Linked DNA regions of Methanococcus voltae PS. The protein of the gene in region 1 binds, or shares a complex with, the protein of each later gene. Links are inferred from orthologs where the notes say so. Each region holds a gene or a part of one and is shown in the gene's direction. Other genes may lie near its edges. The genes, in order: M2325_RS00045 and psmA.

What was found.
Region 2: the proteins of M2325_RS00045 (region 1) and psmA are in contact, whole or in part, in a cryo-EM structure (PDB 6HE5), measured with the Archaeoglobus fulgidus proteins. The link is inferred for Methanococcus voltae PS from one-to-one orthologs. Residues at the interface, in WP_010879468.1 of Archaeoglobus fulgidus: Asp391, Leu392, Lys393, Gly394, Met396, Phe397, Val398; in WP_010877997.1 of Archaeoglobus fulgidus: Ala30, Arg33, Gly34, Ala35, Asp51, Arg53, Val54, Lys66, Ser79, Gly80, Leu81, Val82, Met166.

What each region holds. Positions count from the first base shown.
Region 1 is NZ_JANUCQ010000001.1:3,889-19,581, reverse strand. What follows is about bases 8,795-11,678. They hold M2325_RS00045 (proteasome-activating nucleotidase), read left to right. Parts: upstream 8,795-9,569; coding sequence 9,570-10,787; downstream 10,788-11,678. Other genes in these bases: purE (5-(carboxyamino)imidazole ribonucleotide mutase), read left to right, coding at 11,522-11,678; M2325_RS00040 (nucleoside-diphosphate kinase), read right to left, coding at 10,901-11,305; M2325_RS00050 (multiprotein bridging factor aMBF1), read right to left, coding at 8,795-9,197. Outside these bases: M2325_RS00090 (histidinol phosphate phosphatase domain-containing protein), read left to right, coding at 1-485; M2325_RS00085 (CBS domain-containing ParB/RepB/Spo0J family partition protein), read right to left, coding at 497-1,276; M2325_RS00080 (DHH family phosphoesterase), read right to left, coding at 1,490-2,959; infB (translation initiation factor IF-2), read right to left, coding at 3,390-5,186; hisI (phosphoribosyl-AMP cyclohydrolase), read left to right, coding at 5,368-5,751; mtnA (S-methyl-5-thioribose-1-phosphate isomerase), read right to left, coding at 5,850-6,821; M2325_RS00060 (molybdopterin molybdotransferase MoeA), read left to right, coding at 6,988-8,313; M2325_RS00055 (hypothetical protein), read left to right, coding at 8,318-8,593; more of M2325_RS00050, read right to left, coding at 8,706-8,794; more of purE, read left to right, coding at 11,679-11,992; M2325_RS00030 (PINc/VapC family ATPase), read left to right, coding at 12,234-14,156; M2325_RS00025 (homoserine kinase), read left to right, coding at 14,350-15,273; M2325_RS00020 (60S ribosomal export protein NMD3), read right to left, coding at 15,377-15,693. UniProt on the Methanocaldococcus jannaschii protein: ATPase which is responsible for recognizing, binding, unfolding and translocation of substrate proteins into the archaeal 20S proteasome core particle.
Region 2 is NZ_JANUCQ010000001.1:167,567-183,357, reverse strand. The notes cover bases 8,856-11,837. They hold psmA (archaeal proteasome endopeptidase complex subunit alpha), read left to right. Parts: upstream 8,856-9,953; coding sequence 9,954-10,721; downstream 10,722-11,837. Other genes in these bases: M2325_RS00870 (ribosome assembly factor SBDS), read left to right, coding at 10,936-11,640; M2325_RS00880 (type II glyceraldehyde-3-phosphate dehydrogenase), read right to left, coding at 8,856-9,443. In the rest of the region: M2325_RS00915 (acetate--CoA ligase family protein), read left to right, coding at 440-2,551; fbp (fructose-1,6-bisphosphate aldolase/phosphatase), read right to left, coding at 3,405-4,553; M2325_RS00900 (shikimate kinase), read right to left, coding at 4,871-5,782; M2325_RS00895 (DUF447 domain-containing protein), read left to right, coding at 5,929-6,516; tRNA (guanine(37)-N1)-methyltransferase Trm5b, read right to left, coding at 6,548-7,648; M2325_RS00885 (hypothetical protein), read right to left, coding at 7,742-8,158; more of M2325_RS00880, read right to left, coding at 8,421-8,855; rpl37A (50S ribosomal protein L37Ae), read left to right, coding at 12,145-12,435; M2325_RS00860 (DNA-directed RNA polymerase subunit P), read left to right, coding at 12,828-12,968; M2325_RS00855 (rRNA maturation protein), read left to right, coding at 12,995-13,537; M2325_RS00850 (KEOPS complex subunit Pcc1), read left to right, coding at 13,557-13,820; M2325_RS00845 (prefoldin subunit beta), read left to right, coding at 13,894-14,235; M2325_RS00840 (DHH family phosphoesterase), read left to right, coding at 14,478-15,548; M2325_RS00835 (dihydroneopterin aldolase family protein), read left to right, coding at 15,588-15,791. UniProt on the Methanocaldococcus jannaschii protein: Component of the proteasome core, a large protease complex with broad specificity involved in protein degradation. The M.jannaschii proteasome is able to cleave oligopeptides after Glu, Asp, Tyr, Phe, Trp, slightly after Arg, but not after Ala.

The sequences.
Region 1 (15,693 bases):
GGGATATTGAAGTAATTGCAGGTATAGAATTGACACATATCCCTCCAAAATCAATACCTAAAATCGCAAAAAAATGTAAAGATGAAGGTGTTGAATTAGTTTTAGTACATGGCGAAACGTTAGTGGAGCCTGTTGAAGAAAAAACAAATTATTATTCATCGCTATCGGAAGATGTTGATATATTAGCGCATGGTGGATTAATAGATGACGAGACGGGGAAAAATTTAAAGGAAAACGATATTTATCTTGAAATAACATCAAGAAAAGGTCATTCTTTGTCAAATGGGCATGTTTTAAACGTTGCTAGAAAATATAATATACCTACGGTAATCAATACAGATTCTCACGCCCCGAGTGATTTAATATCTTTTGAATTTGCTGAAAAAGTAGGCTTTGGTTGCGGCATGACCCAGGATGAAGTTAAAAAATCATTAATCAATAATCCTTTAAACTTACTAGATAAGATAAAAAATAATATAAAATAAAAAAATTTAATTTATTCATATATTTTTAGACTACATATATCATTATTTATATCATTTGAAGGGTCTAAAACTTGTATATCACATAAAGAGTTTAAACCTTGCTTTTCTGCCGTTTTTTCTATACCTAACTTCTTAGCGGTTTTTATATTTAGCACATAAGCATCTAATGTATCAACCTTTAATTTATTTGCTGCAACCGCCCTATGATGACCATCTACTATAATGTATTTAGTAAGATTTGTTTTTATAACAATTAGAGGCTCTGCTAAACCCCGCTCTAGTTCATAAATACGACCATATAATTCATCTTCATAAACTTTATTTTGAGTAGGTTTAAGTTCTTCGACAGGGACAATATCCTTGTATACTTCTAAATCATATCCTAAAGTTCTATAAGTTTTGACAATTTTCTCTAATTTCTTAGGGGTAGTCTTTTCAATTTGAGACCTTAAAACATCTGTATTGGTTAGTATACCCAACAAATTATTCTTTTTATCCACAACAGGTAATTTAGAAAATCCTGTTCTGAACATAACCCTACCAATGTTTAATACATCCGCGTCAGGATAAGTTACAACCATTTCTCTAATATCGGTCATGATATTCTTTATTTTTTCATCTTTTTCCTTCCCTATTAAATCATGTACTGAAACTATCCCGATAATTTTTCCAGATTCAACAATTGGAAATGTATCATGAGTAGTATCTTCTACGAGCTTTATTGCATCACATACTGTTGCATTTAACGGTAATGTATTCACTTTTTTAGTCATATACTCTTTAACACTCATATAGCATCCCTACTCATTAGTCTATTTTTAAAATAATATACTTTAAAATAGTATTTTAAATTAATGGTTTAGAGAGTATTTTTATGCTAGAGTATATAAGTTAATTTAAAAATAATGTCGGACTAAAAATAAAATATAATATGGAAAAATAATAATAATAATAATATAAAAAATAAAATTTAAGAGCGTATTTATTAAATCGTAGATTTATTGTTACTCAGAACCACTGTTTGAAGATTCATCCTCGTAGATACCCATAGTGGATAATATTTTATTTTGGATTGCTTCTTCAACCAATTGTCTTAAGGAAACTTTATCAGAAACCGATTCAAATATGCCTAAAGGGATACATGCGGCTGCTGAAGCCTGATGACCACCACCCATGAACGCCTCGTTCATTAAAGTTCCCAAATCAACTCTTAAATCTTTAGTCCTTGCACTTATATGAATATTATCATCTGCAATACCAAAAATATATGTGGTGTATATGCCTTCCATCTTGAGTAAGAAATCCGCTGCTCTTGGTAATGCGTCCCTATTTTTAATATTCCCAACGTAAGATAATGCAATATTTCCCTTAATTATTTTTCTATTGGAAATAGCTTTAGCTAAAACGTCCATGGTTTCAGTTTCTATTTCAGGATTTTCAATCATTTCCAATACTTTTGTATCCATTAAACCTTGCAAATAACTTGCAATTTCGAAATCCATTTTTGAAGCATTTCTTTTGAAGTTATTTGTATCTGAAACTATTGCGTAATATAAAGCAGTAGCTAGATGTCTATCTGGTTCAATACCTAGCTGAATTAAGTATGTGGTTATAATTGTTGCGGTAGCGCCAGCTTCTGACTGTATATCGGAATAATCTGCAACAATATCGCCATCTTTATGGTGGTCAATTAAAATATTTATTTCTTTTGAACGGTCAATTTCAGAATAAAGCGAAGTATAGCTTGAGGAATCTACTACTGCAATACCACAGTATTTATCCGTGTCTACTTCCAATATATTCTTTAACTTAATCCCCAATAGGTTAACCATTGCTTTATTTTCATCATAACCAATTTTTCCGGCATATGCAATTTTAGAAGATGCCCCCCACCTATCTAAAATTGTTTTTAAAGCCATTGCACTTGCCATTGCATCAGGGTCGGGATTATTATGTAGCATTATTAAAAAGTGTGCATCAAAACAGCAGTCTTCTAAGTTATTTTCGTCACTACATAAATTATTATATTTGACTTTTGCGTCCTCTACAACTTTTCTTAAGTCCAACAACTTCCTTCTTAACTTTGATTTTTGTATCTCATGAACTACATCTTTAGCTGCGCTTTCTAAGGGGTAAATTACCTTATCAACATTTAATCCTTCGTAAAGTTCGGGATATTTTACAATACCTCTAACAATTACATATGCCTTATCATTTATAGACTGCACCAATTCTGCTATTTTACGATTCAAATCGTTATTATTCGTCATGATTAATATTGTATCAGCTTCAGTGATTTTAGCACGGTTTAAAACTTCTAATTGCCCCGCATCACCTACAATGTGGTTAAATGTTCCATTACCCAACGATTCAAAAACGTCTTCGTTAACGTCTATTATAGTAAGTTTGTCCAATTTTTTAGCACAATTTACTACCTTACGACCAAATGCACCATAACCTATTGCTAATATCATATTATGCCTCCATTGGATTGGGCGAAAGTATGTGTTATAATATTATTAAATTTATAAAACATATATTTCATACATCAAGATAAAATCTAATTTCAAATTAAATAATAGATAATAAATAATAGATAATAAATAATAGATAATAAATTTTTAAAACATATTAATTACTAATACTCAATCATATATTATATTAATAATTATTCGTATATTATCGAACATCATATATACCAAAATTATTATTTTTTAAAATACCTTACTTTTTTAAAATCATAGTTTAAAAAAATTAGTCCAAATATAATAAATGTTTTAATAGATAATAGTAGTTTACTATTATATCTATAGGTATTTTTAGGTATATATTATTAGCGATAATAAATAAAAAATCTAAAAAATAAGCGTATTTTGTAAATAAATAATACACTTTTTGACGTAATTACATACCCCAAAATACATTATTTTCGACTTTTTGTTTTAATTCAGTATATCGATTTAGTGCCTCTAGTTCGTCGCCCCTTAATTCAGACTTGTATTCATGGTAAAATTTTCTAACTTCAGGTTCTGGAACTTCCACATACAATATATCTTCTTCTTTAGCGTGTCTACCCAATATTAAAGAGCCATCAATTGAAACAGGAACTTGCATACCAACTTTTGCTTCTTTTATTGTTTCTTGTTGATTGTTTCTAAGTTCTTTAACATAACCTACTCTTTTACCATCTTCCAACATTATGTTACTACCAACTTTCAAAGTACCATATAATACTTCAACACCACAAACTGCAGGTGCTTTCTGCCTAAATATACAGTTTGGTAAAATTTTTAATATTGCAGGCTTTGTCAATTTATTTAATTCATCAGATTTTAAAGATTCTTCCAATTCTTTAATCCAATCTTCATAATCTTCGACCAATTTATAAATAATTTTATCTTCGAACAATTTTACGTCGTTCTTTTCTAGTTCTAATTTTGCGTCATTCAATACTTTAGCGTTAAAAGCTATTATAGCTCCGTTGTAAGGATTTGATATTGCATAAGATGCCGCTTCAATAACATCTTTTTTATTAACGTCCCCAACTTCGGCCTTTTTTATTTTAACATCTTTTTTCCTTAATTCAGTAGCTAAAGCCTCCAATGAACCCATTGTGTCAGCTTTTATGATGATACCTTCTTCATCTAATTTAATTTCAAAATCCTCTATTTCTTGAACAATTTCCTCTTTGGCTACCTCTATTTGTGATTTAGGAACTATTCTCAAAGGACTACCTGCAATTACATTATCTAAATCTGGAGCGGATATTTTAACCCCGGTAGCCGCTACAATTTGTTTTGAAGGTTTAAATTTATCCCGAGGATCCATCATTTCGTCTAAAGCCTTAGGCTTTAATAGTGCTTTCACTTTTGAAGTTATAATACCATCAGGATTTCCAATAACTACGTAATCACCAGCTTTTGCAATTCCGTCATATATTATAGCGTCAATTGTTTTTCCTAAACCTTTTTCCTCTTTTATTTCTAAAACGGTTCCTTTAGCATAACCATCTACATTTAAACCCAATTTTTGCTCCAAGAATTTTTGAGCAAGACCTGCAATAATTATCAATAAATCAGGTATTCCTTCCCCAGTCATTGCAGACACAGGTAAGATGTTAATTGTTGTGGTCGTATCCTTAACTCTTGAAAATACGTCTGCTTCAAAACCTAATTCATTTAACGGGGCAATTACATTTTCATAAAGTTTTATTTCAAAGTCTGTTAAAGCATTTGGGTGTTGCTTTTGTTCGTTGAAATTGGTTATAAAAGGTCCTTCAACCGAATTCCATCCTGAAATCTTATCTAATTTGTTCGCTGCAACTACAAATGGTGTTTTGCATTGCTTTAATATATTAATAGCCTCAATGGTTTGAGGTTTAAATCCTTCATTGATATCTACAACCAATATAGCAATGTCAGCTAAAGCTCCGCCTCTTTTTCTTAAGGAGGTAAAAGCTTCGTGACCTGGAGTATCAATTACCAATATACCAGGTATCGATAAATCAGCCTTAAATATATTCAATAAATCCTTTGAAACTTTTTTTATCGTCCCAATAGGTATTTCACTTGCACCGATATGTTGTGTTATACCGCCTGCTTCACGAGTTGTAACTCTAGTAGTTCTAATTTTATCCAATAAAGAAGTTTTTCCATGGTCTACGTGACCCAATACACTTACAATAGGGCATCTTAATGCCATAATATCACCATTACAAATTTGAGAGTCTTAAAAGAGATTATATAATATGAAATATATTAAATTATCATTTATATTAGTATGATATATTATATAAAATATGCTAAAATAAGATACAAATATTTACCAAAAATTTTAAAATACTTTATTAAAATAAAATTAAAATGTTGAATAACGTGATAATATGGAAAATTATGACAATATATTAAAAAATATGAACTTAAAATTTAGAAATATAGACAATAATAAGTTAATATTGGCAATTGTCAAAAGTACGGAAAATTTAGTATTAATGACTGCCTTTATGAATGAAGAATCCCTTAAAAAAACTTTAGAAACTGGATATATGCACTATTACTCCACCAGTCGTCAAAAACTTTGGAAAAAAGGAGAAGAAAGTGGAAATATTCAAAAAGTGCTAAACATATATAGAGATTGTGATGGCGATGCATTATTATTTGAAGTAGAGCAGACCGGATGGGCATGCCATGAGGGTTATATGTCTTGCTTCCATAATAAAATACAAAAAGATGGTAGTTACAAATCTTTTGGAACTAAATTTGATTAATGAAACCCCAAAAGAATAAAAATTAGGCAAATTAAAAATAAAATAATAAAAATATAATAAAAATATAATAAAAATAAAATAAAATAATTAAAAATAAATTATTTGTTAGGATAAATTATCTTATCCTCTGTTATAATTGCAGTTATTAATTCAGGTGGCGTACAATCGAAAGCATAATTAATCACAGGCACACCTTCAGCTACTATCCTAACACCATCTATATGAGTAACTTCTTCGTCAGAACGTTGCTCTATTTCTATATTTCCCACACTATTTTCAAAATCAAATGTAGAATATGGTGCTGCTACATAAAATGGTATGTTATGATATTTCGCTAAAATTGCCAACGAATAGGTACCTATTTTATTAAATACATGGTAATCAGCCAATATTCTATCGGCTCCAACAATTATTTTGTCCACTTTTCCTTGTTTCATTAAAAAACCTGCAGTATTATCGGATATGGCGGTTACAGGGATGTTTTCATAATTTAGCTCAAAACAAGTTAACTTAGCTCCTTGTAATCTTGGTCTTGTCTCATCAGATATTACGGATATATTTTTTCCCGCATATCTTGCAAATCTAATTACACTTAATGCAGTGCCGTATGCAGACGTAGCAAGAGCCCCGGCATTACAATGTGTCAATATAACATCCCCGTCCTCAAATAACGTTTGACCAAGTTTCCCTATCTTTTTACACAATTCAACGTCTTCTTCGTGTATTCTTTTTGCTTCGTCCAACAAACTAATACCATTTTTATGAGAATCCATACATTTATCTAAAGCCCAGAATAAATTTACGGCTGTTGGTCGCGTTAATTTTAATTCATCGTATGCTTTTTTTATGAAATCAGTTGAAGAATTTTCCAACTCTGCCAAAGCCATTCCATAAGCTGCAGAAACCCCTATAGCTGGAGCACCTCTAACAACCATGTCTTTTATTGCTAAAGCTACATCTTTATAAGTTTTACAGGTAAAATATTCTAATTTAGCAGGTAATTTCCTCTGGTCAATCAGTATAAGTTCTTTATTCTCTTCATTCCAAATTATAGGCCTAATATCGTTCATAGTATCCATCAGTGCTCCAGTTGTTTTAATAGTCATAAGTTGCTATTTTAAATAGGTCTTTAAAATGTATATTATTATGATAGTATAAAAAATAATATAATCGAAAATAACCATAATATTAACTACGAATAATACTGATGATTTATGATACTAGTTTGGTGATTTTTTGAAATTTGTAAAAGAATTGATATCTTATGAAGATGCTAAAAAAATAACTTTTCAAGAGTTAGATGAATTTATAAGAGATAAATATAAAGAATTTAATTTAAATGATTGTTTAAACAAAATATGTCATGAAGATATAGTATCGCCTGTAGATTTACCATCATTTAATAAATCAGCTATGGATGGATATTCTGTAATTGCAGAAGATGTTTTTGGAGCAAGTGATAATAATCCAATAATTTTAGAAAAAATAGAATTCGATGAAGAAGAAAATTCAAAATTTGAAAGCAAAAATACCGTAGGAGATGAAAATTTTGAATTAATAAATGGTTTTGCCACTAAGGTATCTACAGGTACCAAAATTCCCGAAGGCTCAAACGCTGTTGTTATGAAGGAATATGTTAAAGAATATGATGATTATATCGAAGTTTATTTAGGAGTTCATCCTTTTGAAAATGTTTCTAAAATAGGGGAAGACCTTAAAAAAGGAGATATAATAATTAAAAAAGGCGAAATTATCACTCCCTATCATATTGCACTATTGGCGTCAGTTGGAATAAAAAAAGTAAATTGTACTTATTTAAAAATAGGAATATTATCTACGGGAGATGAATTAATTAGCCTTGAAAATTATGGCAAAGAAGTAAATAATAAAAATGATGAACTCAAAAAAATAAATATGGACTATATATCCAAAACTGGCTCCATCATAAATTCCAACTCTGTTATGTTAAAAAGTTTATTAAAAAATTGTGGATTTGATGCCAAAGCTTACGACCATGTTGAAGATAACCCCAAAGAAATTGAAAAATGTATTTTAAAAATACTTTCAGAAAATGATATACTTATGACTACAGGAGGTACTTCTGTAGGCGATAGAGACTATACTTTTGAAGAAATTAGCAAATTAGGAGAAATACTGTACCACGGTATTAAAATAAGACCTGGACGACCAGTCGGTTTCTCTAAAATCGAATTAGGAAATCAATCAAAATTTATTTATATATTATCGGGATATCCCGTAGCTGCAGCCGTGCAGTTTGAATTATTGTTTAACCAGTATTTCAAACCATTGAAGACATTGAAAATTCCATTAACTCGTAATTTTGCTTCTTCCCTTGGTAGAACAGACATTATGAGAATAAAGCTTACATATGATTCAAATTCAAAAAATACTAATTCAAAGCTATTTGCTGAACCTTTAAGAATATCAGGTAGTGGGGTAATTTCGTCATTATCTTCGGCAGATGGTTATGTTATAATTGATGAAAATATTGAAGGTTATGAAAAAGGAGATATTGTAACCGCTCACCTATTCAAAAAGTGAAAATATGTTACCATTGATAGCAATCAATATATTGATTTCTTTATTTATGGGTTATAATTCAAATGTAATGTCGTTTAAAAAAATACCCTTAGTTATCTTAATTAACGGTATTATCTACTATATTGCTTATGTTGCGCTAAATAACTTTAATAATTTATATATTAACCTACAGGGTGTAGATATTGGTTTAATTATAGAAATTATATTAATATCATATATGGGATACTATTTAGGTGCATATACTAAACTATTCATAAAAAAAGATAGATATAGTAGATAATAACTAAAAATCAGTCTAATTTTTTATAACAAACGTATTCTAAAAGAATATTAAACTAAATCTAAAAAATATAAATATTGGAAAAATAAAAAATAAAAAATAAAAAATCAATTTATTTTCTTCTTTTAATTTTTACAAAGTCACCCAATGTAAATGACTCTTTTTTAACTTTTGTATCTTCATAACCTTCAGAATCTTCATAAAGGTTTATTCCTAAACTATTTTCGAGTTTTTTAACGTATTTTTCTTCAGGTTCTAACTCCCCACGTTCTAATTTATGAAGGGTAGATTCTTTCATACCAATTTTTAAAGCTAATTCCTTGATAGTTATGTTCCTTCTCTCTCTTGCTTTACGAATTACGTCACCATAATCTTCTACGACAACTTTTAAGTCATCAAACATATCTTTCTTATGCCCCATAGGTTTTTTAGCCTTTTTAGGCCTATCTGAAGAGACAGGTACTGCATTGTTTAAAGAGTATCTTGAATAAGTTTTTGGAGATTTGCCAAACTTAGCACACTCTTTACATAACAACATTTCAACCCCCTCTATTTTTGACTTATAAAGTTCTGAAGTAATTTTACCGCAAAGTTCACATTCCATATTATCACCTTTTATATACTAATTATATTGAATTATACTAAAATATGTTCTAAGATATATACTATTCTATATTATATTATAGAATCAAAAATCTATTAATTATATATAGTTTAAGTACTTATTTAATTATATATCTAATTTTATAATTTATAGTACAATTATAATAATTCAATTAAATATATAAATACAATAACTCAAAATAATATTAAAAATATATAAGTAGTATATTAAAAATATATTAAATTATATATTTAATAAGTAAATATTAATTAAATAATTATTAAGAATATAATTTAAAGTGTATTGAAAATTTAAGTATTTTTATAAAATATTAAAATAAGGATACCTCTTTAAAAATCGAGGAGGAATAACATGAACTATCCTGAAGATTATTCAAGCGAAATAAATGACTTAGACCTTGATGAATACAAGGAAAGAAATTACATCATGGACTTAGAAAATAAAATATTAAGAGCCGAATTAAAGAATAAAGACATATCTAGAGAAAATAGTCAGCTTAAAAAAGAAAACGAAATCTTAAAAAGAGAATTAGATAAATTAAGAATTCCCCCTCTTATAATGGGTACCGTAATCGATAAAATAAGCTCTCGAAAAGTAGTTGTTAAAAGTTCTACCGGCCCTAACTTCCTAGTAAACATTTCCCAGTTTGTAGATCCTGAAGAAATAGTACCTGGCGAAAGAGTTTGTTTAAATCAACAAACCCTTGCAGTAGTCGAAGTCTTATCCAAAGAAAAAGACTATAGGGCTATGGCTATGGAAATAGAAGAAAAACCTAATATAACATTTGAAGAAATTGGTGGGTTAAGTAATCAGATTAGAGAAATAAAAGAAGTAGTAGAATTACCATTGAAAAAGCCTGAATTGTTTGAAAAAATAGGGATAGTACCACCAAAAGGTATTTTATTGTACGGTCCACCAGGAACTGGTAAAACGCTCCTTGCAAAAGCTGTTGCTTATGAAACTAATGCCTCATTTATTAGAGTGGTAGGCTCCGAATTAGTTAAAAAGTTTATCGGAGAAGGTGCCAAGTTAGTTAGAGATGTTTTTAAATTAGCAAAAGAGAAATCGCCATGTATCATCTTTATTGACGAGATTGATGCTGTTGCCAGTAAAAGAACTGAATCACTAACTGGTGGAGATAGAGAAGTTCAAAGAACTTTAATGCAATTGTTGGCCGAAATGGATGGTTTTGACTCTAGAGGCGATGTAAAAATAATTGCAGCTACAAACAGACCTGATATCTTAGATTCTGCCATATTAAGACCTGGTAGATTTGACAGGATTATTGAAATAGCAAATCCTGATGAAGAAGGTAGAATTGAAATATTAAAGATACATACCTCAAAAATGAATTTAAAGAATATAGAATTAAAAGATGTTGCCAAATTAACTGAAGGAATGGTTGGTGCAGATTTGAAAGCAGTTTGTACCGAAGCAGGTATGTTTGCGATTAGAGAAGATAGAGAATATATTAAATTAAAAGATTTTGAAGAAGCTATCGACAAAATTAAAAGCAAAACCACTCCAAAAGAAGAAATAAGACCACAAGTATCTTTAATGTATGGGTAAAATAATAAAAATAAAGTATATAATAAATTAATCAAATAATTAAGTAATTAAATAGATTATATGACTTAAATAATTTTCATATAATCTTAGTCAGACTTTTAATCTTTATTTTTTTAATCTTTAAAAAATAAATTAATTTCTCTTTTTGCACTTTCTAAACTATCTGATGCGTGTATAACATTATGAGGCGTGCTTAATCCATAATCTCCCCGTATAGTACCCATACTTGCTTCCCAAGGCTTTGTAGCTCCCACCATAGTTCTCACATTTTTTACCGCGTCGTTACCTTCAACAACCATTGCTATGATACGACCTGATTTCATAAAAGATATTAAGTCATTATAGAAGTCCTTACCTTTATGCTCTCCATAATATTGCTCTAATAACTCATCATCCAATAATAACATTCTTAATTCAACAATTTCAAATCCTTTATCTTCAAATCTTTGAATTATTTTTCCAGACAATTTTCTTTTTACTGCATCAGGTTTTATAGCCACAAAAGTTCTTTCTATCATTTTATATCCCTCGAAAATATGATTTATAAATACATAAATTATAATTTCCCCCAAATATTAATGTTTTTATTGAAATTAAAACATAAATAATAATAAATAGTAATTTTAAAATTATGATTTCAAATTTCAATACAGTTTTATATATCAAATAGACTAAAGAGTATTATAGAATAATATATCAAATATAGTACATTATAGATGTTAAAATGGTGAATTATGATTACAATTATAATGGGAAGTAAAAGCGACATTAAAATTGCTGAAAAAGCAACCAAAATTTTAAAGGAATTCGATGTAAAGTATACCGTAAACGTAGCTTCTGCACATAGAACACCTGCTTTAGTTGAAAAAATTGTAAAAAGCTCAGAATCCTCTGTATTTATAGCTATTGCAGGACTTGCTGCTCATTTGCCAGGTGTGGTGGCTTCAATGACAACAAAACCAGTTATTGCAGTTCCCGTGGAAAGTAAACTCGATGGATTAGATGCATTATTAAGCGCTGTTCAAATGCCTCCGGGAATACCTGTAGCTTGTGTAGGTATCGATAGAGGAGAAAATGCTGCAATATTGGCATTACAGATGTTATCAATTTCAAATGAAAAAATTGCTGAAAAATTAGCAGAATATAGAGAAACTCAAAAAAACAAAGTATATGACGATAATTCAGAGATTCAAAAATTATTGTAACTGATTATTATTATATTTTGATATATTTATTAAATACGCTAATCTTATTTATTTATCCCATAACTATTTTTATTTTAAAATTCTAATAAATATTTATATTTGAATTTATATTATTAGTAGAGTAATCAATTCTAATAAAATTATAATTTACAGAGTCTCATTTATAAAAATAAATAAACTATTCTTTAAAGTATAATTTATTATGTATTCTTTATTGTAATTTATAAGTTATATGCTCATAATGGTGATATTTTTGGATTTAAACACTGACTTAAAAAATAAAAAATATGAAGGGTTGCCGACGTTTGAGGAATTAATCGACGAAAAGATAACCTTAGATACCTGTGTCGTTATTGACGGCAGGATAACGGAACTTATCAAAAATAAGAAATTGAAAAATTGTGAAATAATAGTTCCAGAAGCCGTTGTTGCGGAGTTAGAGGCTCAAGCGAACAAAGGTAGAGAAATTGGATATATGGGCATTGAAGAATTAAAAAAACTGTCCGAAATAGTTAAAGATAGTGATAGTAATTTAATTCTGACATACTATGGCGAAAGACCAAATTTAGAAATGGTTTCACTTGCCAAAAGTGGTGAAATAGATGCCTTAATTAGACATGTGGCAAAAGAAAAAGATTCAATATTACTAACAAGTGATTGGATTCAGTACAATATTGCAGTTGCCCAAGACATAAAGTCTTACTACTTGAAAGTTGCTACGGAAAAGGTAGATTTATTATTAAAAGATTATTTTGATGAAAATACTTCTTCAGTCCACTTAAAAGAAGGATGTACGCCATTTGTTAAAATAGGAAAACCCGGTAGTGTTGTATTAAGACCATTCAATACCGAAATACTATCCAAGGGTAAAATGGAATATATAATCGATAATATTTTACGATATAGTGAACAAAATAACGGTTTAACAGAAATACAAAAAAGAGGGGCTACTGTATTACAGCTTGGAAATCTAAGAATTTCTATATCAAGACCTCCATTCTCAGAAGCTTTGGAAGTTACTGCTGTTAGACCTATTGCAAAAGCCACCCTTGAAAGTTATAATTTACCAGAACAGTTGAACGAAAAATTGAAAAAAGCTGAAGGTATTTTTGTTTCTGGTGCACCAGGAAGCGGTAAATCAACATTTGTTTCCGCGCTTGCAGAAAGTTACCAATCGCTAAATAAAATTGTTAAAACCATGGAAAGTCCAAGAGATTTGCAAGTTGGCAATGAAATAACACAGTATGCACCATTAGAAAATAAAATGGAAAATACCTGCGATATATTATTATTAGTAAGACCCGATTATACAATATATGATGAAGTAAGAAAGACAAAAGATTTTGAAATATTCGCAGATATGAGGATGGCCGGTGTTGGTATGGTTGGGGTAGTGCATGCCTCAAAACCTATAGATTCTATCCAAAGGTTAATTGGAAGAGTCGAATTAGGTATAATACCTCAAATTGTAGATACTGTGATATTTATTGAAGACGGAAAAGTTGGAAAAGTATACGAAGTTGAGTTTAATGTAAAAGTACCGTATGGTATGAAAGAATCAGACCTTGCAAGACCTATTATAGAGGTCGTAGACTTTGAAACTAAAATGCCAGAATATGAGATATATACATATGGGGAACAAGTTGTAGTAATGCCAATAAAACAGCAACGAACTGAGACACCGGTTTTCAAGTATGCAGAAGATAAACTAAAAGACGTTTTAAAAAAATTACTGCCTAAAAAATGCTACCCTGAAGTTTCGATAGTCAATAAAGACACTATTGAAATAAAAGTTTCTGAAAAATACATTCCTGCAATTATTGGGAAAGGGGGAAAAGAAATTTCAAAACTTGAAGATACGTTAGGTTTAAAAATAAATGTAAGAGAAAAAGTTATGAACAACGAGCCTCTTGCAGACTATCCAACATATGAATACGTAAATGATTATGAAATGACCAAATTAGTTGAAACCGGTAAACATATTGTAATAGAAGCAGGCGAAGATTACATTGGTTCAAATATTAAAGTATACGTTGATGGGGATTATATTTGCACGGCTACGGTAAATTCAAGTGGTAATGTAAATATTAATAAAAAAACAAACGTTGGAAAAGAACTTCAAAAAGCAATGAAAAAAGGTAAAGATATATATATTGATTTTTAAATGAATATATCTTTCAAAATTATTTTCTATTTTTATATAATTCAAAAGAATTGAACTTTTTTAAACAGTTATATATATTAATTTAAACGCTATTACATACTAACAAATGAATAAGAAATATGACCTAATAAAAATAATAAAAATAATAAAAATAATAATATTAAGTTTATTTAAAAATAATTAAGGTGTTTTAATGAAAGAAATTACAATTTATTCCCCTGCAACCTCTGCAAACTTGGGTCCAGGTTATGATATATTTGGTCTTGCACTTAAAGAGCCATATGACTTAGTAACTGTAGAAATAATAGAATCATCCTGTAAATGTTGTGAAAAGGTGAAAATAAGTGTTTCAGGTGAAAAAGCTGAAGAAATTCCCTTAGACCCTACACAAAACACCGCTGGTGTTGTTGCTTTAAAAATGATGGAAGACTTCAATATTCAAGAATGTATACATATTAAAATTCAAAAAGGAATAAAACCAGGTAGTGGATTAGGTAGCAGTTCTGCATCTTGTTCAGGTGTCGCTGTAGCAGTTAATAAGTTGTTTGAGTTAAATTTAGACGATTTAAAATTGATAAAATATGCATCATTGGGTGAAGCAGTTGCTGCAGGAGCTCCACATGCAGATAATGTTGCACCAGGTATAATGGGTAATTTTACACTAACAACTAGTTATGAACCATTAGAAGTATTAAACATTCCTTTAGATATGGATGTTGTTGTCGCACTCCCAAATATCCAGGTTAGCACCAAAGAAGCTAGGAAAATATTACCTCAAGAAATTCCCCTCTCAAAAATGGTTAACAATGTGGGTAAAGCTACAGGTATGATTCATTCAATATATAATAAAGATTTTGAAAATTTGGGAAAATATATGATGGGAGATCAAGTTGTAGAACCCTGTAGAGCTACATTAATACAAGGATATGATGAAGCAAAAGTTAAAGTTAAAGATTTTGCACATGGGATTACCATTAGTGGCTCAGGACCTGCGATAATTGCAATACCTAAAAATAAAGAATGTAGCTCCGAAATCGCAAAAATATTTAAAGAAATTTGGGATTGCCCAATTTACGAAACTAGCGTTGGTAAAGGGGCTTATGAAATTAAAAAATAACTAAAAATAGTAATATAATGAAATAAAAAATAAAAAATAAGAAATAAAGAATAAAGAAAAATAAAAATTTAAAGATATAATATACAATAATTAATTTATTTTTTTAGCTTAAATCTATTATCCTATTTAATTCTTCATTTTTGAAGATTTTAACTTTAGAACCTTCTTCTGTTTTTACGTCGTTGTTATATTCATAAACTTCGTACGTATTATCATCCATTGCCATTATTGTGTCGTCAGAAACTGAAATTATAGTGGCAGTTTGGCATTCTGAAGACTTGCATACTAAATAAGTATTCTTTTCAATTTCATTCCAGTTTAAACTTATTTTTTCAGAATTATCCAATACTTTTAGATGTGTTTTATCTTCAGATATGGCAGTTACCACACATATTGCTTCGTTATATGCGATAACATCGC
Region 2 (15,791 bases), 160 kb from region 1 along the record:
TCATTTCACGATAATTAGCTCTTGAAAGCCATAAATAAAGCTTATATACTAAGTAATACTATCTAAAAATACATATGTAATTCATGCTATATTATACCATATATCTAATACGATAATTAATTATAACGTTATAATAATGAAATTGAAGATACAAAATAAGTGTAAAATGAAATTTAAATATGGATTTTTGAATGACTAAAATTTTTAGCAAGGATAAAACTAAATAGTCCGCGAGGGCATAACAATATAATAAATTATACACTAATACAATTGAATATTTAATTTAATATCGCATGAATAAAATATCTCGAAAAATATTATACAACCAACCAAATTAAAATATTGAAAATATAAAATATTGTAATTAAATTATAGTTAAATTATACTTATATTATACCTAAATTATAATTAAAAATATTAATCCAATATGGTGAGATTTATGAATAATGGACTTGAAGCAATTTTCAACCCAAAATCAGTTGCAGTAATAGGCGCTACTGAAATAGAAGGAAAAGTTGGACAATCTTTGATGAAAAACTTAAAAAGCTTTATGGAAAAAGGCGGTAACGTATACCCAATTAACAAAAAATATGAGGAAGTATATGGTTTAAAATGCTATGATTCTGTTTTAGATGTTCCGGGTGACATTGACCTCGTTTTAGTTTCAATCCCTGCTAAATTCGTTCCTGAAACAATGGAAGAATGTGGAAAAAAGGGTGTTAAAGGCTCAATTATTATTACTGCTGGTTTTTCAGAAGTTGGTGACCACAGTCTCGAAGAAAAAACCATCGAAATTTTGAAAAAATACAATATTAGAACAATTGGTCCTAACTGTCTCGGTGTAATCAACATGCACGATGACTTAAACGCTTCATTTAGTAAAGATTTCGACCAAAAAGGAAATATCGCATTTATCTCACAAAGTGGTGCTATTATGACCGCTTTAATGGATATTTCAATCCCTTTAAACTTAGGTTACTCAAAAATCGTAAGTATGGGTAATAAAATAGACGTTCAGGAGGATGAAATTTTAGATTACCTCGCAGACGATGAAAATACAGACGTTGTTGTTTTATACGTAGAAGGACTTAAAAACGAAAAATTCATAGACTCAGCACGTGCTTTATCTTGCAAAAAACCAGTTATTGTTTTAAAAAGTGGAAAATCAGATGCAGGAGCTAAAGCTGCATCATCGCACACCGGAAGTCTTGCAGGTAACGCTCAAATGTACGAAGCTGCATTTAAAAAAGGAAGAGTATTCAATGTTGAAACTTTCGAGGAAATGGTTGACTTATTAAAAATATTCTCAACACAACCAGTTATGAAAGGTAACAATGTAGGTATTATCACAAATGCAGGCGGATTTGGAGTTCTTGCTACAGACATGGTAAGTAAATATGGCTTAAATATGGCTGAATTTGAAGAAAAAACAATTAATGAACTTAAAAAATACTTGCCCGATACATCAGGTGTTTCAAACCCATTGGATTTAATTGGAGATGCAGATACAGAAAGATACAAACACGCATTTGAAGAATTAGCAAAAGATAGCAATGTAGATGGTATCGTTGTAATATTAACCCCCCAAGGAATGACTGACGATATTGGAGCTGCAAAAGAATTGGTTAAATTCCAAGATACTCTTAGAGCAAAAGGAGAAACAATACCAATTGTTGCTGCTTGGGTTGGCGGTAACTCAGTTTCAGAAGGTGCTGAATACTTAAAAGAACATGAAATACCTACATTCATGTGCCCAGAACTTGCAGTTAAAGCTTTATCTGCTACATACCAACAATACTTAAACCAAAATGTTGTTGATGATGGAGAATACCTTAAAAAAGTTCAGGAAGAAATATACGCAATAAAAACAGAAAAAGGCGACGAATTAAGAGAATTACTTGCAAATCCTAATGAAAACAATGCAAAAGAATTCTTAAAAATTAACGGAGTTCCTACACCTGGTAGATATGTAGCTACAAGTGCAGAGGAAGCTGTAAAATATGCTTCGACAATGGATAAAGTTGTAATGAAAGTTGTTTCAGCTCAGATATTACACAAATCAGATGCGGGTTGCGTTATCATTGCTCCGTCAGACATTGAAGGTGCTTACAATACAATTATCGAAAACGGTACAAAATATCTTGCAAAAAAAGGAGAAACTGGCGTTATTGATGGTGTATTAATTGAAGAATTTGTAGAAGGTAAAGAAATTATCATCGGTGGTAAAAGAGACGAAGTATTTGGCCCTGTTATCATGACCGGTCTTGGTGGTATCTTTGTAGAAGTTATGAAAGATGTTACCTTTGGAGTACATCCAATAACCAAAAACTACGCTGAAGAAATGTTACAACAACTTAGAACATATAAAATCCTCGAAGGTGTAAGGGGAGAGCCTAAAAGAGATATTGAATTTATTAAGGAATTAATCGTAAGAGTCGGTGTAATTATGGAAGCTTACGATGAAATTCAAGAAATTGACATAAACCCTGTTTTCGTTAAAGAAGACGGTAAAAAAGGTGTGATAGGAGACGCTCTTATCATGACAAACTAAGTATACTAGTTAATTTAGTAACTAGTTAATTTAGTAACTAGTTAAATTATTATTAATTAATTTCTATTTTATTTTTATTATTTTTAAATTGATTAAGTGATTCAAAAAAGTATTAAAATATTTTATATAATATGCGACAATCATATAAAATTAAAAATTTGTTATTTTGTATATTTGATATATAGTATCGATGTTTAGATAAGATTTAATCCATTTTGGTTCTTAAATCTTAACAACATCCACCTGCTCCTTGTATAGCAAGGTATTTTCCACTGAATACTGACTTTTTTAATACAATGTTTACACTTTCGAGCACTTGTTTTGCCATTTTGTCGATGTAAACCTTAAACTCTGGTTCTTCGTGTATTAATTCATCTGTATCCATTATTTTATCTACTAAATCTACTGAAAATTTAGGCCCTCCTCAACCAAATCCTTCAAATACTACAATGAAGTCCTTTGAAGTTGCTTGAGGTAGTTTTTCCATGATGAATTCTCTAGCATCATCAGATATGGTAACTGGTATCATCTTAACACCTCCTGTGTAATTCTATATAATTATTGAATATATAGGTTTAACTCATAACTATATTTATAAGGTTATTAGATATCTTAATATCTAATTGATAAAAAAAGAAATTGGATTAAAATCATAGTATGGTTATGGTGAAATTACAATAATGTATGATTTAAAAAATTTAAAAATAAAAATAAAAATAAGCAAGTAAAAATTTAAAAATTTAAAAATTTAAGTAAAATAAAAGATTTTGACAGTGTTAAGTCTTAGATATAAAACTTAGAATAATAAAATTAATAATATTTTTTAATATTATTAACTTATTAACCTATTAAATTATTCTAAGTCTCCTCTATCGGTAACTTTGTCTAATTTACAGTTGTTTTCTGGAATTTCTTCGAATCTTGATTCTAAAGCTTTTAAAACTTTAGGTACTGAGGTATATTCCATCATTGATTCTGGTAATCTGTGAGGTTGGAATGGACCCATGCTTCTCATCATATCAGCCATGTCTAAAGCTTTATCTCTTGCTTTATCAAATGCTTTGTCTGCGAATAAGTCATTTGGACCAACTAATCTTCCTTTTGACAATTGGAATCCTAAAGCCATAATTCTTGCAGGACCATCAAATCTTGAAGGCATAGCGTCTTCTTCTCCAACTGGCATCATTGGACCCCAGTGGCATCCTCTCATCCATCCTGATACTAAGTGTGGGTTAGCGAAAGCTTCTAAAAGTTCACCAACTGCCGGGAAACCGCTTTGAGCTCTTACGATAGCTACAGGGTCGTCTTTACCAACGTATTCTCCTGCCATCATGTTTAATTTTTCTGAACTTGCTACAGCTGCAATTTCGTTGTCGTATCCTCTGTAAACTCTCTTAATTGCGTATCTTTCTAAGTTTCCGATTAAAGCTAATAAGGAGTATGTTTCAACAGGTGTGCTCATTAAAACTCTTTTGTGGTCGATGATGTCCATAACTTCGTATTTGAAACCTTCTGTCATTGATGGGTCAAATACTAAACCTGGTGTGTTGAATGGACTGCTGAACATTTTGTAGAATGGCAAGTTAAATGCTGCAGGGTCTGTTTTATCACAGCAAAATACAACTAATGGTTCGCTTCTTCTTTCTACGAATTCCATTTCTGCACATCCTGGGCCTAAACCTTTAACGTTTCCTGAAAATGAGTCTGATAATAAATCTTGACCTGCACCGTATAATTTTAACTCTTTTGCAACTTCTGTCGCATCTGTTAATGCGTCCCAAGCTAATTTGTGTACTTCATCGTTATCTACACCTTTGTTATGAGTCATAACAATATCGATGTCGTCACCACAGTTTGTAACGTAGTAGTCGATTAATGTTTCGTCAACCGCGTTTTCAACTACGTATTCAACAGCGTCTAATAATTCAATAGGAGCTAATGTGTGACCGCATAAACCGCCCACATCTGCTTTAATAACACTTACAGTTACTTTTTCTTCCATAATTACACCTACTTAGAGATATTGGATATTAGTATTGATTAGTATCTAATTTAGATATCATTAAATAAATAGTGATAAATAATTAGCAAATAATAGTATGACATTCAATAAATATTTTATCTACATTCTATTATTTATAAATTTAATTAAGGATATTGATTAAAATAATTATCTGATAAATCAATATCATAAAGCACCATATATTATAAATTTCACTTTTATATAATTATCGCATGATTGGGATAAAATACAGTTGAAGATTAAAATATGATATCATATATTAAAATATTAAAATATTAAAATATTAAAAAAATTTATCATTCTAAATTAATTATTTTAGATTTCGAATTACAAACTTCCGTAATATATATTTTTCCGTATTTTTCAAGATATTTTACGATATTTGGAACATTTTCAGCTTTACAAAGACCTATATAGGAAGGTCCCGTTCCAGAAAGCCCAAAAGTTAAAGCTCCTGACTCTAATGCTTCTATAGATATGTTTGTAGGAAAATTCAAAGTAGACGCATAAAATAATCCATTCATAAAAAGGGCTTCATAATAATTACCCACTAAACAATTGTTAAATGCTATTTCAACGTAATTTTTAATTAATATCATACGTTCTTTGTTTAAATTTTTTTGATAGTTATTTGGAATTAAAACGATTACTTTTACATCTTCATCATTAAATGCGTCTCTCTTTAAAATTTTTCTATTTTCATTATCTGTTATTGTAATTCCACCATAGTATGAGGCTGTTGCATCGTCATATGCCCCAGTTATCGTTAAATTTTCATCAAAGCAAGATTTTATGCCCAAATTAATTATTAAATCATCCAACTCGTTATTAATTTTTTTATTAATTTTTTTATCGCCTTCGGGAGCATATTTTCCTAAAACCCCCATTGTGGCAAGAGTAACTGCATTAGCTGTTGCACTACTACTGCTTAAGCCGGATTTTATGGGCAAATTAGATTTTGTAGTAACCTTTGCGGAGTAATCCAAATTATAATAATCTAAAACATTTTTTACACATGTCTCTATCAAATTAGGGGCAATTTCTTTTTGCCCTTCAATCTTTCCATTAATGATTTTTTTATGGTCATTTATTAACTCGACAGTTGCTTCAACTCCTAAAGTTATACCAAATGCAGAGCCCTTATTTGTAGCAATGGCATTTATTATAGTCCCAGAACCATGAGATATTGCAGTACATTTTGAATACATATATTCACCAAAATTATAAATGTTTAAAAATTCAAAATCTTTATTATATAATTCTTATATAGGGATATATAATTAAAATAACTATTGTAATGTAATTTAATGCAATTAAATATACAGTAATTCTAAAAATTTAAAGTAGCGATATTATGAAATATGAGTATGTTTTAACGTCTTCTTTATTGAATAGGGCTCCAATTGGGGCAAAAACTTCGGATTTTAAAAATTATATAATTAATTTATTCGAAGGTTCTCACACTTATGAAATGCTTAAAAATGAAGATATTATAATTTTAAATGTATGTAGTCCATTAATTATTGCAGAATCTGTAATTGACGATGTAGGAAACTATGAAAAATTAGAATATAATGGAAAAACTTATTATTATATCAAAGAAGCTGAAAAAATTGATATAGTCAAAGTTAAAAACCGTAAATTTAGTAGTTTTAAAAATGAATATGGTAATTCATGCATAATGAATTTAGAATGTGAAAAAATAGATGAAAAAATCATTGATACTAATAAAAAGTATCAAAATGAGCTTAAACCATTTAACAGAGCCGATAGTTTACTGGTTGAAATTGCAGTTTTATATTCTCGCATAAATCTAGTTTCAGAAACTGAAAAAATTAAAATGATGGAAAAAATTAAAGAATATGCGAATATAATAAAAAAAGTAGGTTCTAAAGAGCATATGATAGTATTAAACAAATTTAAAGAACATATTGACATTTAAATTCTTATTTTTATTATTCTTATTTTAAATATTATTTTTTATTTTTATTAGGATTATTGATTTTAAAATCAATTACAAAGACATATTCGCGTGGAGAATAGGATTTTACAACCCTGCTTTCCAAAACTTCACATTCACACTTTGATTTAAATAAATTTATGCCCTCGTTTACATCTGCTCCAACCATGTAATAATGTATTGTCCCGCCTTCTTCCACCAAATCCAAAGCTTTATCGACAAATTGATTTGCATATTTTGGTAAATTCATAATTATTCTATTACCTTTTAAATCTACCTTTCTAACGTCTTCGAGGATAGAAAATATTTTATTTTCCAAGTTATTCAATTTTATATTCTCTTTTAATAATTTTATAGCTTCAGGGTTTACGTCTATAGAATATATCTTTTTTGCATCCTTACAAGCAATTGAATAAGGTCCCACTCCACAAAACATGTCTACTATTACGTCGTCTTTTTCGACTTTCTGCATTATTCTATTTCTTTCCCAGCTTAAACGTGGTGAGAAATACACTTTTGCAACATCCACATATAATTTATAGCCATTTTCCTTATAAAGTGTTAATGTATTCTCTTCTCCTGCCAAATGTTCTAAATCTCTTACACGATATTCTCCTTTTACGTCACTTTCTCGCCTAAAAACAGCTCTTACAGAAGGTATTAATTCTTTAGCCTTTTCTCCAAGCTTTAACCGTTCTTCTTTATCAATTTCATCCGAAATTTGTAATATTACGATATCCCCTATAATATCATATGCGTGTGCTATTCTTCCGTTTGTTAATTCGTCACTATAATTATTTAAAAGATAATCTTTAAAACTTGGATTTTTTTTATTATTTGACTTTTCAAAATCGGATTCATTTGTAGTTATAATTTCAAAATCCATATCGTCCATTTGATTTTGATTTTGATTTTGGCTTTTAATTATAACATTTTTTAAGGTATTTTTTAAGTCTTCCTCGCCTATTTCTTCAATTTCTTCATAATTCAATGGCAAATATAAGTTATTATCCAGTTTTTTTAACTTATAATCCTTATTCAATAAATTATAATCTAAAAGAATTCTTCTTATAAATTCCCCGTTTTTTAAATTAGTCTTTACTGCTTTTAAAATTAGATTATTTTCACTTTCTTCGATATTTATTTTCAAAATTTCACCATATGTAATACATAATAAAAAATACATATTGTTTATTTGTTTATTTGTTTATTTGTCTATTCCTTTGTTATTAGTTATTTTATTTTTTATTTCTTTTTTTAATTTATAATAATGATATTCAACAGTTTTTAAATTAATCCCTGTGCTAATTGCTATTTCCTTGGGATTTTTACCCTCTTCCATCTTTTTTTTAATAATTTGTTTTTTAGTTGTAGGACGGCCTTTCTCAGTCGTTAGGGGTTTTACGGTGATTCCTATCTCACTTAAGGCCTCTAATATCTTTTTATTAGTCCTGTTGTATTTCGAAACCGGTAAATATATTTCTTCCACGTCACAAACTTCCAAAAGTTCGATTATTAATGATTTTGTTAACTCTTTGTTTAAATAAATTCCTTCTTCTTCCTCATTTAATTCATCTAACTTCTCAATTAATTCTTCGATGGAATTTGCCCTTAATTCTGTTATATTCAATTTCTTTTTTAAATTTTTCAAACTTTCCAAACTTGTGTTGGTTGATTCATTTAAATTTACGTCCATAATATCACTTTAGATTATAGTATTATGAATTAGTACTTACTATATTTTATAACTATTTGTGACTATAAAAATAGGGTTAACAAATACAACTAAAGCACTAATAAAAAAAGCTATTTTATAAAACTAATATAATTAAAAATAAAAAAATTAATATTTGGTAAATTTCATACTTATATGGTATAAAATTAATTTATTTCATTAAACCCATTGCTTTGTTTGTCATTTCAATGGATTTCATGTTATCTTCTTCCATTTGTAACATAGCCCTTATACAGTCTACATTTTCAGGGATAACGTCACTTTCTTGGTGAACTGCTTGCATCATGAAGATTTCATTATCAATTACGTTGATACTTTCTTCCCATACTGGAATTTCGTTTAAATCGTATCTTAATCTACCCATGTCTCTTGACATTTCAATTAAAGCTGCTGTTGAATCTAAGCCTTCTGAAGCTTTTACGGTGAAAATCCTTGGTGTTTTAGCAATAGCATCTAATAAATCATCTTTTGTAGTTCCTGTTGTTTCAACCATTAATGAATGCATGTGCATTAATGTTGTAGGTACAATAACAGCTGAAGAAATAATTTTTCCCTTTAACTTATCGATTACTGATTCTACATCTGGACCGTGGTGTGAAGGTACATCTGTTGATGGGATTATTGCGTTAACTGGACCTTTTTTAGAGTCATTAGGGTCTACAGCTCTTCTGACTAATACAACTCTTGCTTTTAAAACATCCGTTACAGAATCTATTGCATATAATGACCTGCATAACCCTGTTGTGTTACAAGAAACTAACCTAATAGCGTCTTTTCCGTAACATCTGTTATAGCTCCATAATGAGTTAAATGAATCCTCTGCATCTGTTGCTTTTTCCCCGCCTTGTATGATAGACTTAACGTTGTGCTTTTTATAGATTGTTTCTAAATTTTGTTTACCTATTTTCTTAGGCGCTCCGTCAACCACTAAATCAGCATCTTGAATTACATCGTCGAGTGTACCGGATATTTCCAAACCTGCTTCTTCAAATAAGTGAGCTCTTTCAGGTACTGCTGCGTATAATTTATAACCTTTCTCTAATGCCATTTTTGCTTCAAAATCAGGCTTTGTTTTTGTTACTCCAATAACTTCCATATCCTTCTGACAAGCTACTGCGTCAGCTACTCTTTTACCTATCGAGCCATATCCATTTACCAATATTTTTGCCGTCATAACATCACCATATCTGAATTTTTTTATTTATTTGTTTTATTTGTTTTATTTTTAATATTATCGTTTATTCTTATTATGTTGTTTCTTAGTTATTTTAATTATCGTATCATATATAATAATTTGTAACCTATGATATTAATATTTTATATTATTTTGTATTAATTCTTATTTATTGAAGACATATACCTATTAAATACTTATTAAATACTTATTAATTAGTTATTAAGTAGTTATTAAGTAGTTATTAAAATACAAATAAAAATATTAAAGTATAATATAGATGATAAATATATAATCTAATAAATAACTTTAAAATATAAAATTATATAAAGGAATATATTCAATATTATATGATATTTACGAAAATAAAAATAAATTATTAAATTAAAAATAAAATAACTAAAACTTAAAGTAATAAGATGAATATATGACTATATGAATACATATTATATTATTACAAATTATAGTTTAATTTTCTCAATATGAAAATAGTGCTTAGAAAGGAGGATAATTATGCAAATGGTTCCAGGAGCATCAGGATACGATAGAGCAATCACCATATTCAGCCCAGAAGGTAGATTATACCAGGTTGAGTACGCAAGAGAAGCAGTTAGAAGAGGCACTACCGCTGTAGGCATTAGATGTAAAGATGGCGTAGTTTTAGCAGTAGATAGAAGAATTTCAAACAAATTAGTGGAAGTATCATCAATTGAAAAAATATTCCAAGTTGATGACCACATTGTTGCTGCTACGTCCGGATTAGTTGCAGATGCTAGGGTATTAATCGATAGAGCAAGAACAGAAGCTCAAATAAATAGAATGACTTACGGTGAAAAAATCACTGTTGAAGCCCTCTCTAAAAAAATCTGTGACATAAAACAAGCTTATACACAACACGGTGGAGCAAGACCATTTGGTTTAGCACTTTTAATTACCGGAATCGATAAACACAGTGCTAGATTATTTGAAACAGACCCAAGCGGTGCTTTAATAGAGTATAAAGCTTCTGCAATCGGTTCAGGAAGACATGTTGCAATGGAACTTCTCGAAGAGAAATACAATGAAGATATCACTGTTAGTGAAGGTATGGACTTAGCAATATACGTTTTAAACAAAATAAACCCTGAGTTAAATGCTGTTAGCGTTGATATGGCAATTGTAAAAGATAGTGAAAAATTAGTTGAGAAAAAATCAGTTGAAGAAATTGAAGCAATTATAGAATATGTTTCAAAAGCTATCGAAGATGAAAATAAAATTGAAGATGAAAATAAAGAATAAATATTATTAAAAGCTAAATTTTATTTAAAACTACAGAAAGATTAATTAACTAATAATTAATGTTAATTAATTACGTAATTAGTTATTATCTAATCAATTAGCTTTATTTTGATATTTTTAGATTATTTATTTATTCATTTATTTTCATATTTCATTATTTTATTGTTATTGTTTTGGTAAGTTATTAACACAAAATATATTAAAAAGGGGTATTATGGCGTCATTAGATAATGCGGTTATGGCTAGATTACAATCACACGGTGAAAAATTCGAAATATATGTTGACCCGTATTTAGCAGCCAAATTTAAAGAAAATAAATCATCTGTGGATATTTCCGACATATTAGCGTCAGAGAATATTTATAAGGATATTTCAAAAGGGGAAAAAGCTCCAGAAGAGCTATTAATGAAAGTATTTGAAACTTTAGATAGCAAAAAAATTGCTGAAAAGATTATACTTAAAGGACAGGTTCATTTAACATCAGAACAAAGAAAAGAAATGCAAGAGCAAAAAAAGAAGCAAGTAATATCTATTATTGCTAGAAATACTATCAATCCACAAACAGATACCCCTCACCCACCTAAAAGGATTGAAAATGCCATGAACGAGGCTAGAGTTACCGTTGATTTATATAAAAGTGCTGAGGAACAAATCAACGATGTAATAAAAAAACTTAGGTTAATTTTACCTATGAAATTTGAAAAAAGAGAGGTAGCAGTTAAACTTGGTGGGGAGTACGCTGGTACAGTTTACCATTCTTTGTCAGAATATGGTACTATTAAAAAAGAAGAATGGCTTGGAGATGGGTCACTCGTATTTGTGATTGAAATTCCTAGCGGTATTGAGAATGAATTTTATATGTTTTTAAATAAAATAACAAAAGGTTCTGTACAAACAAGAGTCTTAAAAAGATTCTAGCCTAAATTTTATCATTTTTTATTAATTTTATTTTATTATTAGTTTTTAACCATAGTATATAGATTTATATATTAAAAAACAATACTAATTTTAGATATATCTCATAATATTTTCAAGGTAAATAACCCAAAATTATGAGACGATACTTGGGATATTTTATACCATAGATAACTTTATATTGTAGTATGGGATATTCTATAAAGTAAATATATCGTGGATATGTGTAAAACTTAATTTAACATACAATATTAAAATACGCATCGAATTTGTATTTTTTAGAATTCTATGTGTTTAATTATTGAATGAAACTAATTTCATTCTAAAAGGATTATCGTTTAAATTTATAAAATTTAGAAATAAATCCAAAAGCGATGAAATAACCCATATTATTAATATATACATAAAATAATGTTTATAAACAAAGTTAAATCGAAAACACACGAAATTACAATTTAAAGATAATAAATTGTGGTTTCAAATATTTTTAAATTATTAGGTGATAACATGGTAGAATACAGCCACACTAAAAAGGTTGGTTCAGCTGGTAGATTCGGACCAAGATACGGTAGAAAACTCAGAGTAAGATTAAGAAACGTAGAAATGAAACAGAAAAAAGCATACAAATGCCCTGTATGTGGATTCCCTAAATTAAAAAGAGCAGGAACCTCAATTTGGGTATGTTCAAAATGTAATGCTAAATTAGCTGGTGGAGCTTACACTCCTGAAACAGGTTCAGGAAAAGCTGTTACAAAAGCTATCAGAAGAGTTATCGACAGTAAAAACAAACAAATTTAATTTATTAAATATTCTTACTTATTTTATTTTAATTTTAGAGATTTAAAGGTAATTAACCACTTTTAATAAGCTTATACCATTATATGGATTATATAAATTATTATATATGGAAATTTATTTTATGATTATTTTAGATTTTAATTGATTATAGATATTATTGGTTATATGACCATATAATGAGATAATATGATTGTATTAATATATTATTTATAAATGAATAAAAATATATAATTTAAGTTACTATGTATAAAATTCATGAGATAAAATAAAGTAAGTTAAACTAAATCAAAGTAAGTTAAATTAACTTAAAATTAAAAATTATTTTAATTTATTTATTGTAATTTATTATTATTTCAAATTAAATAGGAAAAATATACGATTATGGTGATAATATGGTAGAATATAGATGCTCAAATTGCCAAAGAATAATAACTATCGATGATATAGGTTCAAAAGCTAAATGTCCTCACTGTAGTAACAGAGTATTGATAAAATTAAGACCTAAAATAGTTAAAAAAGTTCAGGCAAGATAATCAAAAGGTTAAGTAGGGTTAGTAAAATGATAATAACCACATCTAGAAAACCTTCACAAAGAACTCGTAGTTTAGCAAATGATTTATCAAGAGTTTTTAACATAAAAACTGTTAACCGAGGTAAAACTTCAGCTTCAGAATTACTTGAAAAATACAAAAATCTAATTGTTATCGAAGAATTAAAGGGTAACCCCAATAAATTAAAGATATACGATGTTGAAAATAATAAGGTTTTTTCAGTAATTATGGCGGTTAAATTACAAAGAGAGATAATCTCTGAAAAAATAGACATTCAAAATAGTATTGTTTATGATTTTGAAGACAATTGTGGAGAATTTAGAAAATTATTTACAAAATTTTTGTTTAAAAATATAAAAAAGCCAATTTATGCTATTAATACCAATAAAAAAGATAACATAAATTATACGCTATTAAAATTCAATAAAGGTTGTGAAGGAGTATACTTTTTAGACTTTTACGATGTTAATGAATCCACAACTACTCACATAGGCCCTAAATTAAAAATTACGGGTCATAAAATCTTTGATATTTTTGAAGATGAAGAATAAATTTATTATTCGTGAAATAATGGAAAAAAATAACGAAAATCCATATTTTGAACTTGAATTAAAGTTTGAAGACGTTGAAATAGCTAAAACTATTTATAATAGTATATATGTTGAGCATTGTGATAGTCAAATTCGTTCAAAATGTGATATGAATATTATTGGCAATGTCATAAAAATACGTGGAAGTGCTGAAGAAGTAAGTATATTAAAAGCTTCAGTTTATTCATATATTAGATGGATAAAAACCGCTGAAAATATATACGAAATTATAAATAAAAGATAATATTAAAGTTTGAATAATATAATAATATAATAATATAATAATAACACAATGAAAGATAAAGAGGATTGATAATATGGATATTCCTGCAGATGTTCAAAATCAAATTGCACAATTTCAACAATTACAACAACAATTGCAAATGATTATGATGCAAAAACAACAATTTGAAACACAAATGAAAGAATTCGAAAAAGCAATTGAAGAAATGGCAAAATCAGAATCTGACGAAGTTTTCAAAATGGCTGGCGGAATTTTAATTAAAAGAAACAAAGACGAAGTTAAAGTTGAATTAGAAGAAAAATTGGAAACTTTAAGCATTAGAGTTGCTACATTCGCTAAGCAAGAAGAGAAAATGCAAAAAAGATATGAAGAACTCCAAGAAACCTTACAAAAAGCTCTTGAAAATACCCAATAATTCAATAGCTCGCTAATTCAAAAATATGGTAAGAATATAATATAATAATTAACTATTAGTTCTTATCTTTATTATTTTACTATAATTTTTTTAATTAATTGACAATAATTACTCAAATATTTAATTCTATTTTACAAACATTTAACAATGTTAATTACGTAGTAATACATTATTACTTTACATTTTAATATAAAATAAGGAAAATTAAATTTATAAAATTTAAAAGAAAAGATGATGATTTTATGAATAATAAATACAATATTGAAAAATTAAAGGAAAGCCTAAAATCCGATGAAATTTTATTTTTATGTCATCACAATGCCGACCCTGATGCAATAGGGGCATGTATAGGCCTTAGATTTTTAGCGGAACATTTGAACAAACCTAAAAAATCAAAGCAGATTGTCGAAGATAAAATTAAGGATGAAAAAAGCCAAATTATTGGAAAATACAAAATTTCAGCAAATTCAATTAGCAAGATATCACGTAACATGCTTGAAGAATTACCTTCCTTAAATTATGATATCGAAATTATAGAATATCCCAACATTCCGGAAAAAGTATTTTTAGTAGATACATCTTCAATTAACCAAATAACCGTTAATGAAGAAAAACTATACAAGTCATTTCTTGCCATGGTTGACCATCACAAAAAAACGGAACTGTCTACAAAATGCGATTTTTTAATAGTTAATGAAGAATCTACATCCACTTGTGAAATGGTTACACGAATACTTAAAGATATTAATTTGTTTCCTCCAAAAAGTGTTAGAACTGCTTTACTTTGTGGTATAGCTTACGATACAAAACATTTAAAACTTGCTAGCGAAGAAACCTTTAAAATGATTACCTGGTTGATTAAAGACTTAAATTTTCAGAGAATACTCTATCTTTTAAGTCAAGAAAGCGAAAAAGGGAAAAGAATTGCACATTTAAAAGCATGTAGTAGAATGCAGATTGAAGAAATAAACGGATTAATAGTTACCATTTCAAATGCTAGTTCATATGAAGCCTCTTGCGCAAAAACTGCGGTCAGTATCGGTGCAGATTTAGCCTTAGTTACAGCGGTTCGAAAGAGAGATAGGCAAATACGAATAAGCTCACGTTGTAGAAAATCAGTTTCTAAAAAACTCCATATGGGTGAACTAATGGAAGAAGTAGCTCATAAAATAAATGGTCAAGGCGGAGGGCATGCAGAAGCTGCCGGTTTAAACGCTAATTGGGATAAAACTACTTCAAAGGATGAAGCAGTTTCTAAAATAATTAAAATTTGTATAGATACTATCAAAGAAAAATTAAACTCTAATGAATAATTGTTAATTAGTAAAATACAGATAAAATATGGTGTGTTTATGGATAATTTAAACGAAAAAAGATTAGAACAGGATGATATATTCGATAGTTACTTTAAAAATTTAACTGAAAAAGAAAGGGCAGTATTTGAAGGCGGTATTTCCATGGGTGCTTTATTCCACCAATTTGTAGGGACTCCAATAAGCATGAATTCAAAGGGGTGTTTAGAAGAGGCTATAAAGAGCGCTATGGAAAACCAACCT